DNA from 2 places in the Vreelandella arctica genome. Region 2 is predicted to be linked to the other one. Evidence: riboswitches for the same ligand, from Rfam matches in the RefSeq annotation. Region 2 holds a riboswitch; the other holds the start of a gene.

Region 1 (4,273 bases), on a different contig from region 2:
GCGGCTTCATCGAGCGCTTGCAGCACACCCTGGGCGCGCATTAAATAGCGCTCTCCTGCTTCCGTGAGATGCAGGCGACGCGTAGTGCGCTGTATCAGTCGCGCCCCGAGTGCCTTCTCCAGTGCCATGACCTGACGCGACACGCGGGTACGCGAAATATCGAGTGCTTCAGCTGCCCGGGTATAGCTACCCAGCTCGGCGACTCGCACGAAAGCAACGATATGCTCTATTTGGTTCATGACGCAGCAGCGACCTGAAAGGCGCGTGCCGCCTGGAAAGGATCGGGTTGGCCGCAAATGGCTGAAATCACCGCTAATCCGTTCGCTCCCGCCCGCTGCACACTAATGGCATGCTCAGCTTTCAACCCACCAATCGCCACGCTGGGCAGTGGGCACGCTTTGACCAGCGAAGCCAAGCCGCCAAAGCCGATAGGCTGGGCGTGGTCCTGTTTGCTCACTGTTGCAAACACGGGCCCAATGCCAACGTAATCAATTAACGCCATGGGCGCCGCTTGGAGCTGAGCGAGGGTATTGATCGACAGGCCAATAATCGCCTGTTCACCTAGCGCTCGGCGTGCTTCCTGAACAGCGGCATCGCTCTGACCGACATGCAGGCCATCTGCCTGACTCTCTAGCGCTACCTGTAAACGGTCGTTAATGATGAGCGGCACCCCGGTGCCTGCCAGCAGTGCTTTTAGCCGCTTGGCCTGAGTAACCATCTGTTCATCGCTGGCATGCTTATCGCGTAGCTGCACGATGGTCACACCACCTCTTACCGCTGCTTCAACCGTCTGCTCTAGGCCATAATCGTCGCAAAGCGCAGTGTCGGTCACCAAATAAAGCGATAGATCATACGGCATGGAGTGACTCCAACTGAGTATGAGCAGAGAGGTCGTCAGGGGTAAGTTGATAAAGCGCATCCAGCAGAGCGACTTGGAAACTGCCTGGGCCCTGAGCAGTACTGCCCGCCCGCTCGCCAGCGACGGCAAAGCAGCCTAGCGCCGCGGCGGTGGCTTCCAGCGGGGCTTCACGGTTGGCCGCAACAAAGGCGGTGACCAGTGCGCTAAGGCCGCAGCCTAACGTTGTGACACGGGGCATTAAGGGGTGGCCACCGTTAATACGATAGTGCTGTGTGCCATTCGTCACCCAGTCGCTTTCACCGGTCATCGCGACAACGCAGCCATGTTTTTGCGCTAGCGCTATCGCTGCGTCTATGGCTTGGTCGGCGGCAGCTGTCGAGTCCACGCCGCGGCCTTGGTTGGCTAACCCATTAAGCGCCAGAATTTCAGAGGCATTGCCACGAATCACGCTAGGCTTTAACGCGAGTAACCGCGTGCACAGCGATTGTCGATAGCGGGTCGCGCCAACGGCGACAGGATCTAATACCCAGGGAATCGAGTGCTGGCTGGCGGTGGCCGCTGCGGTCAACATCGCGTCCGCCCAGTGGGCAGAGATGGTACCAATGTTGATCGACAGCCCGGCAGAAATAGCGGTGAACTCTGCCACTTCCTCTGGAGCATGCAGCATTGCGGGTGACGCGCCCGTGGCTAGCAACAGGTTGGCCGTGCTGTTCATGGCGACATAATTGGTCATGCAATGGACTAACGGTGTCACTGCGCGCAGCGTTGCAAGGTAATCGCCAAGCGGAGGTAGGGTCATAGCATCCTCCCGGCGGGGAGGTGGTAAGCGGTACCATGACTCCCTACGCCGGTGTTATCCGGTTCAGGTTCAAAGGGTGCGTCTCAGCCCAACCGTAACGGAGGGCGCCCCTGTCGAGCGCTTACTATCCTTGCCTGGAGTAGCCCTGTAAACCCCTGGATACAGACGATGGCAATCTAACGAAACGAAATACGCGTGCCGTAGGTGAGCATCTCGTCAGGCGTTATGGCTTTCCCCTCTATCCCAATCATTTCGTCACCGCACTGGTCAGCGAAGGTCAGCACGCCGTGGGTCAAGCCAAGTTGGCCTAAGGTATCGCGGATTTCACCCGTGCCGAGAAAAGTACTGACGTGCCCTTTGTTATCACTGAGGTCAGACACGCCGTTAGCGTGATGAAAGCGCACTCTGTAAATCCCATCCATCGACTCCACTTCAACAATGGGCGAAAAGCCGTTGTGAAGCGCATTGGAAAGTTGCTTGAGGGTTAAGTGATCACCCAGCGTCATATCAATCGCAGTCATAAAAACCTCCTGAAGGACGCCCTCAATCAGGGGCATCGATCATGTGGCGGGAACTTCTTTTGTAAATCTTATGGATAATAAGTGTAGGGTTTTTGTTTAGGATTGCTAGTGCGCTTACCGGTGCCCCGATACGACACTGCCTACGTGCTTGTAAGGGCTAGCATTCTGGCAATAAAGCCCCCATGGTAAGCGGTATGTGAGGCTCAATAGAGTCAATGAACAGTATTAGCGACAGGAGAGCGTGATGAGTTTTCAAGGTGAGCAGCATCCTGGTGTCGTCGATACACCGCCTCAAACCCAAGGATTCCGTTTAAACCACACCATGCTGCGGGTCAAAGACCCCGAGCGGGCGCTGGCGTTCTACTCAAAAGTGTTTGGCATGCAGGTACTGCGGCGGCTGGATTTCGAGGAGATGCAGTTCTCGCTCTACTTTTTAGCCAACGTGGAGCCGAGCGACAGCGTGCCGGAAGAGACTGACGCGCGTACCGTATGGACGTTTAGCCAGAAGGGGCTGTTGGAATTGACCCACAACTGGGGGACTGAAAACCAGGAAGATTTCGCCTATCACGATGGCAATGCCGAGCCCCAGGGCTTTGGGCACATCTGCTTTAACGTGCCGGATTTGGCAGCGGCACAGGCATGGTTTGACGAGCACGACGTCACCTTCGTAAAACGCGCTGATCAGGGCAAAATGAAGGATGTTATCTTCGTTAAGGACCCGGATGGCTACTGGATCGAAGTAATTCAGGCAGACCTGATGGCGGGTAAAAGCGACGCATGAGGCACGCCAATGGCTGAACTACTGTTCCGGCTGCGCCACGTTACCGACGAAGAGGCCATGGAAGTGCGTGACCTGTTGGCCGACCATGGCTTTGATACCTATGAAACCCAGGCGGGCTTTTTCCGCCTGGGGGTCGATGCTATCTGGCTACGTAATCCACATCAGCATGATGCGGCTATCGCCGCGCTAGACGCCTATCAGGCGGAGCGCCTTGACCGCGTCCAGCGTGAGCATCAAGCAGCGGTTGAGCGGGGCGACGCGGAAACATTGTGGCATCGCTTGGCCGCTCACCCGCTGCAGGTGGTGCTGGTGCTGTTAGCCGTGGGGCTTATTGCGGCTCTTACGCTGCTGCCGTTTCTGGGCTTATCACGAAGCTAAGCACTAAGCTATGCGGGCGGCAGATGACCGCGTTTGAGGTACATCATCACGCCATTTTCACCGGCGGTGAGTGCAGGGGCTGCGCCGCTGGGGTAGCGACACCAGGTGCCCGCCGTGTAGCTATGCTCGCTATCGCTTAGGCTGCCTTCAAGAATCAAAAACTCCAGGCCGCCCAGCAGCGTGGGGTAAGTGATGGAGGTGCCCGCCGACCACCGTTCCAGGCTGGTGCGCTCCTGCTTGTAGGTGTGCAGCATCTTGTAGGCAATGCGCGGGCGACGATCCGGCTGCCAGGGAAGCCGATGCGCAGGTACCGCCAGCTGGAGCGTGTCGTTGGGGTCAAACTGGTGCAGTTTGACAAAAATCAGCGCGCCTTCCTCGCCAATCTGTGGCGTGTGGCCGGTACCGATGGGGTTTCGTAAGTAGCTGCCGGCTGGGTAGCGCCCATGCTCATCGGCGAACACGCCTTCCAACACCAGGATCTCTTCGCCGCCGCCGTGGGTATGCCGCTCAAATTGCGTATTAGGCGCGTAGCGAACAAGACTGGTGGCACGGGCAACTTCATCACCAATTCGGTCAAACATCATGCGCTCGACCCCCGCACTGGGGGAATCGACCCACTGATACTCTTCCGGGGTAACACAGGCAAAGTGGCTAAAATCGGCGTTTAGACGCATGGGAAAGGGCTCTTCGCAGTGAAGGTAAGTATCGGGGAGGAGTAATAGTCTCCTTATTGACAGCGAAAAATGCAACTTTAGGTTGTTTGATCTTAGCGATGATGCCATAAAAAATGCCGCCAACGGCGGCATTAGACTGTTTTAAGCGAGAGAGACTCAGTGGGCTTCTGCCAGTGCGGTAAGCAGTTGGTGCGCTGCTTCTATGCGGGCACCATTGGGGTAGTTACGGTTAGCCAGCATCACAATGCCGATCTGCTCGCT
Region 2 (4,273 bases):
CAGCTCATCCCCCATGGCATGGCCATGAGTGTCGTTAATCGCTTTAAAACCATCCAGGTCCATGAATAAAACTGCTAAGGGCTTTTGAGTACGCCGAGCGCGGGCCATCGCATCAGGCAGGCGTTCATCCAGGGCGCGTCGATTCGGCAGTTTGGTTAATACGTCTTCACGGGCCTGTTGATCGCGCAAGCGCTCTAGCTGCTGCCGTTCGGTAATATCATGGATAAAAAGACTGCGTCGTTCGCGGCCATCAATGGTCAATGTCTTGATGCGGACCTCGACGGGCAGTTCCTTGCCATCATGGCACCGCGCTGTAAAGGTGATAGGGGCTTGATCACTCTCAGTTGGCAAGCCATTCGGAAAGAGTAGTTGTGTGATTGGCCTTGCCAGCACCGCCTTGCGTGGCCAACCAAACATTAGCTCAGCCGCTCGATTCCAATCCAGAATAACGCCCTGTGAATCAACGCTGATATAGGCGTCATAGGCGGATTCAATGACCAGGTTGAGCTCGTTGGTGCGCCGTTCAATTTGGCACTCCATACTGTAATGAAGCTCGCTCAACGCTCGCTGAGATTCCTGTGCTTTTTTTCTCTCTCGGATCAGCCGCTCACGCAGGCGAATTTCATCAGTCACAATCGCCGCTAAATCTTTCAAAGCCGCCAGTTCCTGCTCACTAAGAGTACGAGGTTTAATATCAATCGCGCAGAGGGATCCCAATGCAAGTCCATTGGAGGTGCACAGCGGAATACCCGCATAAAAGCGAATCCCATTCGGGGCGGTCACATGGGGGTTTTGCGCAAATCTAGGATCCTTGCGTGCATCTTCAACAATTAACGGCTCTGAGGCCGTCACTGTATAAGCGCAAAAAGCCACATCTCGCCCTGTCTCGCGGGTTTCCACGCCCACGCGCGACTTAATCCACTGACGCTCAGCATCAATCAACGTGATCGTTGAGATAGGCACATTTAGTAACTGGGTAACCAACCTGGTGACGCGATCAAACGCCGGTTCATCCGGGGTATCTAATAGTTCAAGCTCATAAAGAGCGGCTAACCGCGCCTCTTCATTAGATGCTATGGGGTAGCTCATTGTCATGTCACCCATTCAGGGAGGTGTAGGTCTACCAGCATATCGCGACCAGCACTTTTCTGCTTACTGCTTATTATTTTTACTCATACTCGCGAGCAACACACTAACCAGCGTAGAGGCGACTATCGCGCCGACAAACGGCCCCAGCGTAGGAATACTGCCTGGAAAACTGGCAGCTACCACTCCCGCGATGAGACTGCCCTGACCGAACCACCCTGGAATAATGGCACCCAGCAATCCTGCAACGCCTCCCGCAACAGCCGAAAAAGGGGTCATGCGCTGCCACAGACCTAGCAGCACAGGCACCACAATGGCAGCACACAGTAAGTCAGCAATCAGGAATAGCCGCAGTACCGACAGCCCCTGCAAAGCAATCACTACCACCGGTATCATCAATGCAATCGTGACCCAGCGGGCAGCGGCGATGGAAACACCCCGCTGTTCGCTGCGCGACACCACCAGGGAAGCGATACCATTTTGTAACGTATCCACACTGGAGGCCACCAAGGTGACTGCCAGCACTAAGGCAGGTAGCGTCAGCCAAGCTGGGGCCTTCGTTAGCAGGGCGAAAAACGGCATCGGCGGCTCGCCAAGGCGAACCCCACTCATTGTCGCCAGCATGCCCAAACCACCAATTAGCATCACGACGACGACGGTCATACCGCCGCCTAGCCAAGCGCCACGGCCCAGGCTTTGATCGTCCCTTGCCGCCCAAACACGCTGCCAATACCCCTGGTGGAAAAGGTTCGCTGCGGTGACGGCGATGACCAGCGTTAACGCAACGCTCAGCGCGCTGGTAACGGGGATTGAAGGCAGCGTTGCCTCGCTAGGCATTGTGGGTAGGCGCCATAACGTAACGCTACCCACCGCCAACAGAAGCGCTAGCAACAGCCATGCCTGCCACCGGTCCGTGGCAAGGCTGGCGCGCAAACCGCCAACCGCCGTATACACCAGAGTGGTGAGGGCAACGCCAATAATCACCAGCGCGGGCGGCACATCTGACAATAGCGCTGTGATGGCCCCTATGGCGGTGAGCTCCGCTGCCAGAAAACAGGCCATATAGCCAACCGACACTAACGTTACCCAGCGCCGCACGCCTGGGCCATAGCACGCTTCTGCAAACTCGGCGATGCTGCGCCCTTCCGGCAACGCACGGCGAATTTTTGGCCCGTAGAGTCCTAACACAATAAACGGCAGTGCCGACCCGAGCGCATAACCTGCTAATGCGAGGGGGCCAACAAAGGCGCCAATTTCGGGCGGGGCAAAGAGTATCCACGCCCCCATGCCGGAGGCAAGAAAGGAGAGACCAAGGGTTGAAGCTGTTTGTGAGTTGCGAGCCGTCACATAATCATCAACGGGGCCATCCACCCAGCGAGCCCGTAGACCTAAATAAGCAAAGCAGCACAGCGCCGCGCCAAGCACGGCTGACGTCAGATATAGCATGTCGCACTTCCTCCGCCGGTACGAACCGGATCAGGTTCCAGGGTCTGCGCAGCGCGCATTCTCAGCCCTTGCAAGCAGGGCTCCCCTGGCGACAGTGAATGAAGACGGTATCGTCAACCAAAAACGCGTCTTAGTAAAGTTTAAGGTGTGTTGGCAGCCTCTGCGCGGGGCACTCGCCCCATCAAATAGAACTCCGCATTGGGCGGCGTACCCGCCAGGGTGACCAATCGATTCGACAGACCAAAAAACGCCGCGATGGCGCCTATATTCCAGCAGTCCTCTTGGCTAAAGCCTTCTTGCCGCAGGCGCGTGCGCCACTCATCGGTCATTTCACCGACATCAATGGCACAATGCATGGCAAAGTCGAGCATGACGCGGTGGCGCTCACTAATCGGTGCCACGCGATGGTTGATGGCGACCTGATCCGCAAGCAGCGGGTCTTTGCTGTATATGCGCACCAGTGCCCCATGCGCCACCACGCAATACAAGCAGCGATTGCGCGCACTGGTAGCGACCACAATCATCTCTTTCTCGGCTTTAGTGAGCGTGTCAGATTCACGCTCCATTAGCGCATCATGGTAGGCAAAGAAAGCACGAAACTCAGCAGGACGATGGGCCAACATTAAAAATACATTAGGCACAAACCCTGCCTTTTCCTGGACGGCCAAAATAGTATGGCGAATATCGTCGGGCAGATCATCTAACGTTTCTGGTACATTAAAACGGCTTAATGGAGCAGACATAATCACCTCTTTATTGTTAAGTTTAACCATCTCATAAAAACGACTTAGCCTTTACGTAACAAAACGCTAACTTAAGTGACTTTTAATTAGCGGCCCTGCTCGCCATACTGATGTAACGACCTGCAATAGCTGGCATAAAAGAACCGCGCGCATAACGCTTAATAATCAGTTCGTTCAAAGGGACACTGACATGAGCCATAACGAAGCAAAAGAACACATCTCCGGTCGTCTAAACGAACTGTTTTCTGACCCCTACCAAGCGTTTGAAAATGATACGGATGAGCGCCAGCTACATATTCGGATCATGCTGCATATGTTACTGGCCCGCCCCATGACGCGGGGCCAAATGACCTTGAGAGTCATTCATGGCTGGGAAAATGGTGGGTTTGAGCCCGACGATCTTCAGCATGTCGACTACACCCTCAGTAACGTTTCTGACTTCAAACGAGCAGTGCAGGATTTTGAACACGCCTCCAAGCACAACACACCTTTACCTGCTGACCAAACCGCCATTCTAGCTGCCCCGCTAGCCGATGCGATTGCAGAGGCCAGAGCAGAAGGTCAAGACCTCGCCAGCGGCATTCGTCATACACCAGCGCGCTGGCCAGCGTTTGAGGGCGGCTTGGCACTCTATACGCTGTTTAAAATGTACCACCGCCTGATTTATGGCGAAGATGACACCTACCGCTGCTCGCAATGCATGACGCCGCTTGGTTTGCGCGAAATACATGAGTTTCACCTTGAAGAAGGTGAGTTCGCGCTGCTGGTGCCGCCAGCCCAGGACTTCATGAACGAACATTCCCTGCTGGTGTTGCATGAAAGCCAACTTGGCCCCACTGAACAACTGTTGGAAGAAAGCTTGCCGTTGTTTGATAACTTTTAAATCACGATATGCCGATTCATCGGCTCGGCTTTGGCCGCACCCGCTATCAATTGACCCCGCTTAATGCGGGGCCAGCATCAGGCATTGAATAGTGCTTCATTTAGCCAAGCGAAAT

What was found. Region 2 has a riboswitch for thiamine pyrophosphate ahead of V8L70_RS01030 (SLC5/6 family protein). Riboswitches for the same ligand answer to the same signal wherever they lie in the genome.
Region 1: it holds a riboswitch for thiamine pyrophosphate, as region 2 does, so the genes downstream of both, thiM (hydroxyethylthiazole kinase) here and V8L70_RS01030 (SLC5/6 family protein) in region 2, are expected to answer to the same signal.

The regions. Positions count from the first base shown of each region.
Region 1 is NZ_JBANSN010000006.1:173,316-177,588, reverse strand. It holds gene V8L70_RS07705 (LysR family transcriptional regulator) at 1-239, opposite strand, end outside; gene thiE (thiamine phosphate synthase) at 236-859, opposite strand; gene thiM (hydroxyethylthiazole kinase) at 849-1,658, opposite strand; TPP riboswitch at 1,682-1,780, opposite strand; gene V8L70_RS07690 (hypothetical protein) at 1,835-2,179, opposite strand; gene gloA (lactoylglutathione lyase) at 2,424-2,960, shown strand; gene V8L70_RS07680 (DUF6164 family protein) at 2,970-3,338, shown strand; gene V8L70_RS07675 (cupin domain-containing protein) at 3,347-4,012, opposite strand; gene ampC (class C beta-lactamase) at 4,169-4,273, opposite strand, start outside.
Region 2 is NZ_JBANSN010000001.1:233,653-237,925, reverse strand. It holds gene V8L70_RS01035 (sensor domain-containing diguanylate cyclase) at 1-1,089, opposite strand, end outside; gene V8L70_RS01030 (SLC5/6 family protein) at 1,153-2,532, opposite strand; TPP riboswitch at 2,522-2,629, opposite strand; gene V8L70_RS01025 (peroxidase-related enzyme) at 2,673-3,275, opposite strand; gene V8L70_RS01020 (hypothetical protein) at 3,466-4,158, shown strand; gene V8L70_RS01015 (CoA-acylating methylmalonate-semialdehyde dehydrogenase) at 4,259-4,273, opposite strand, start outside.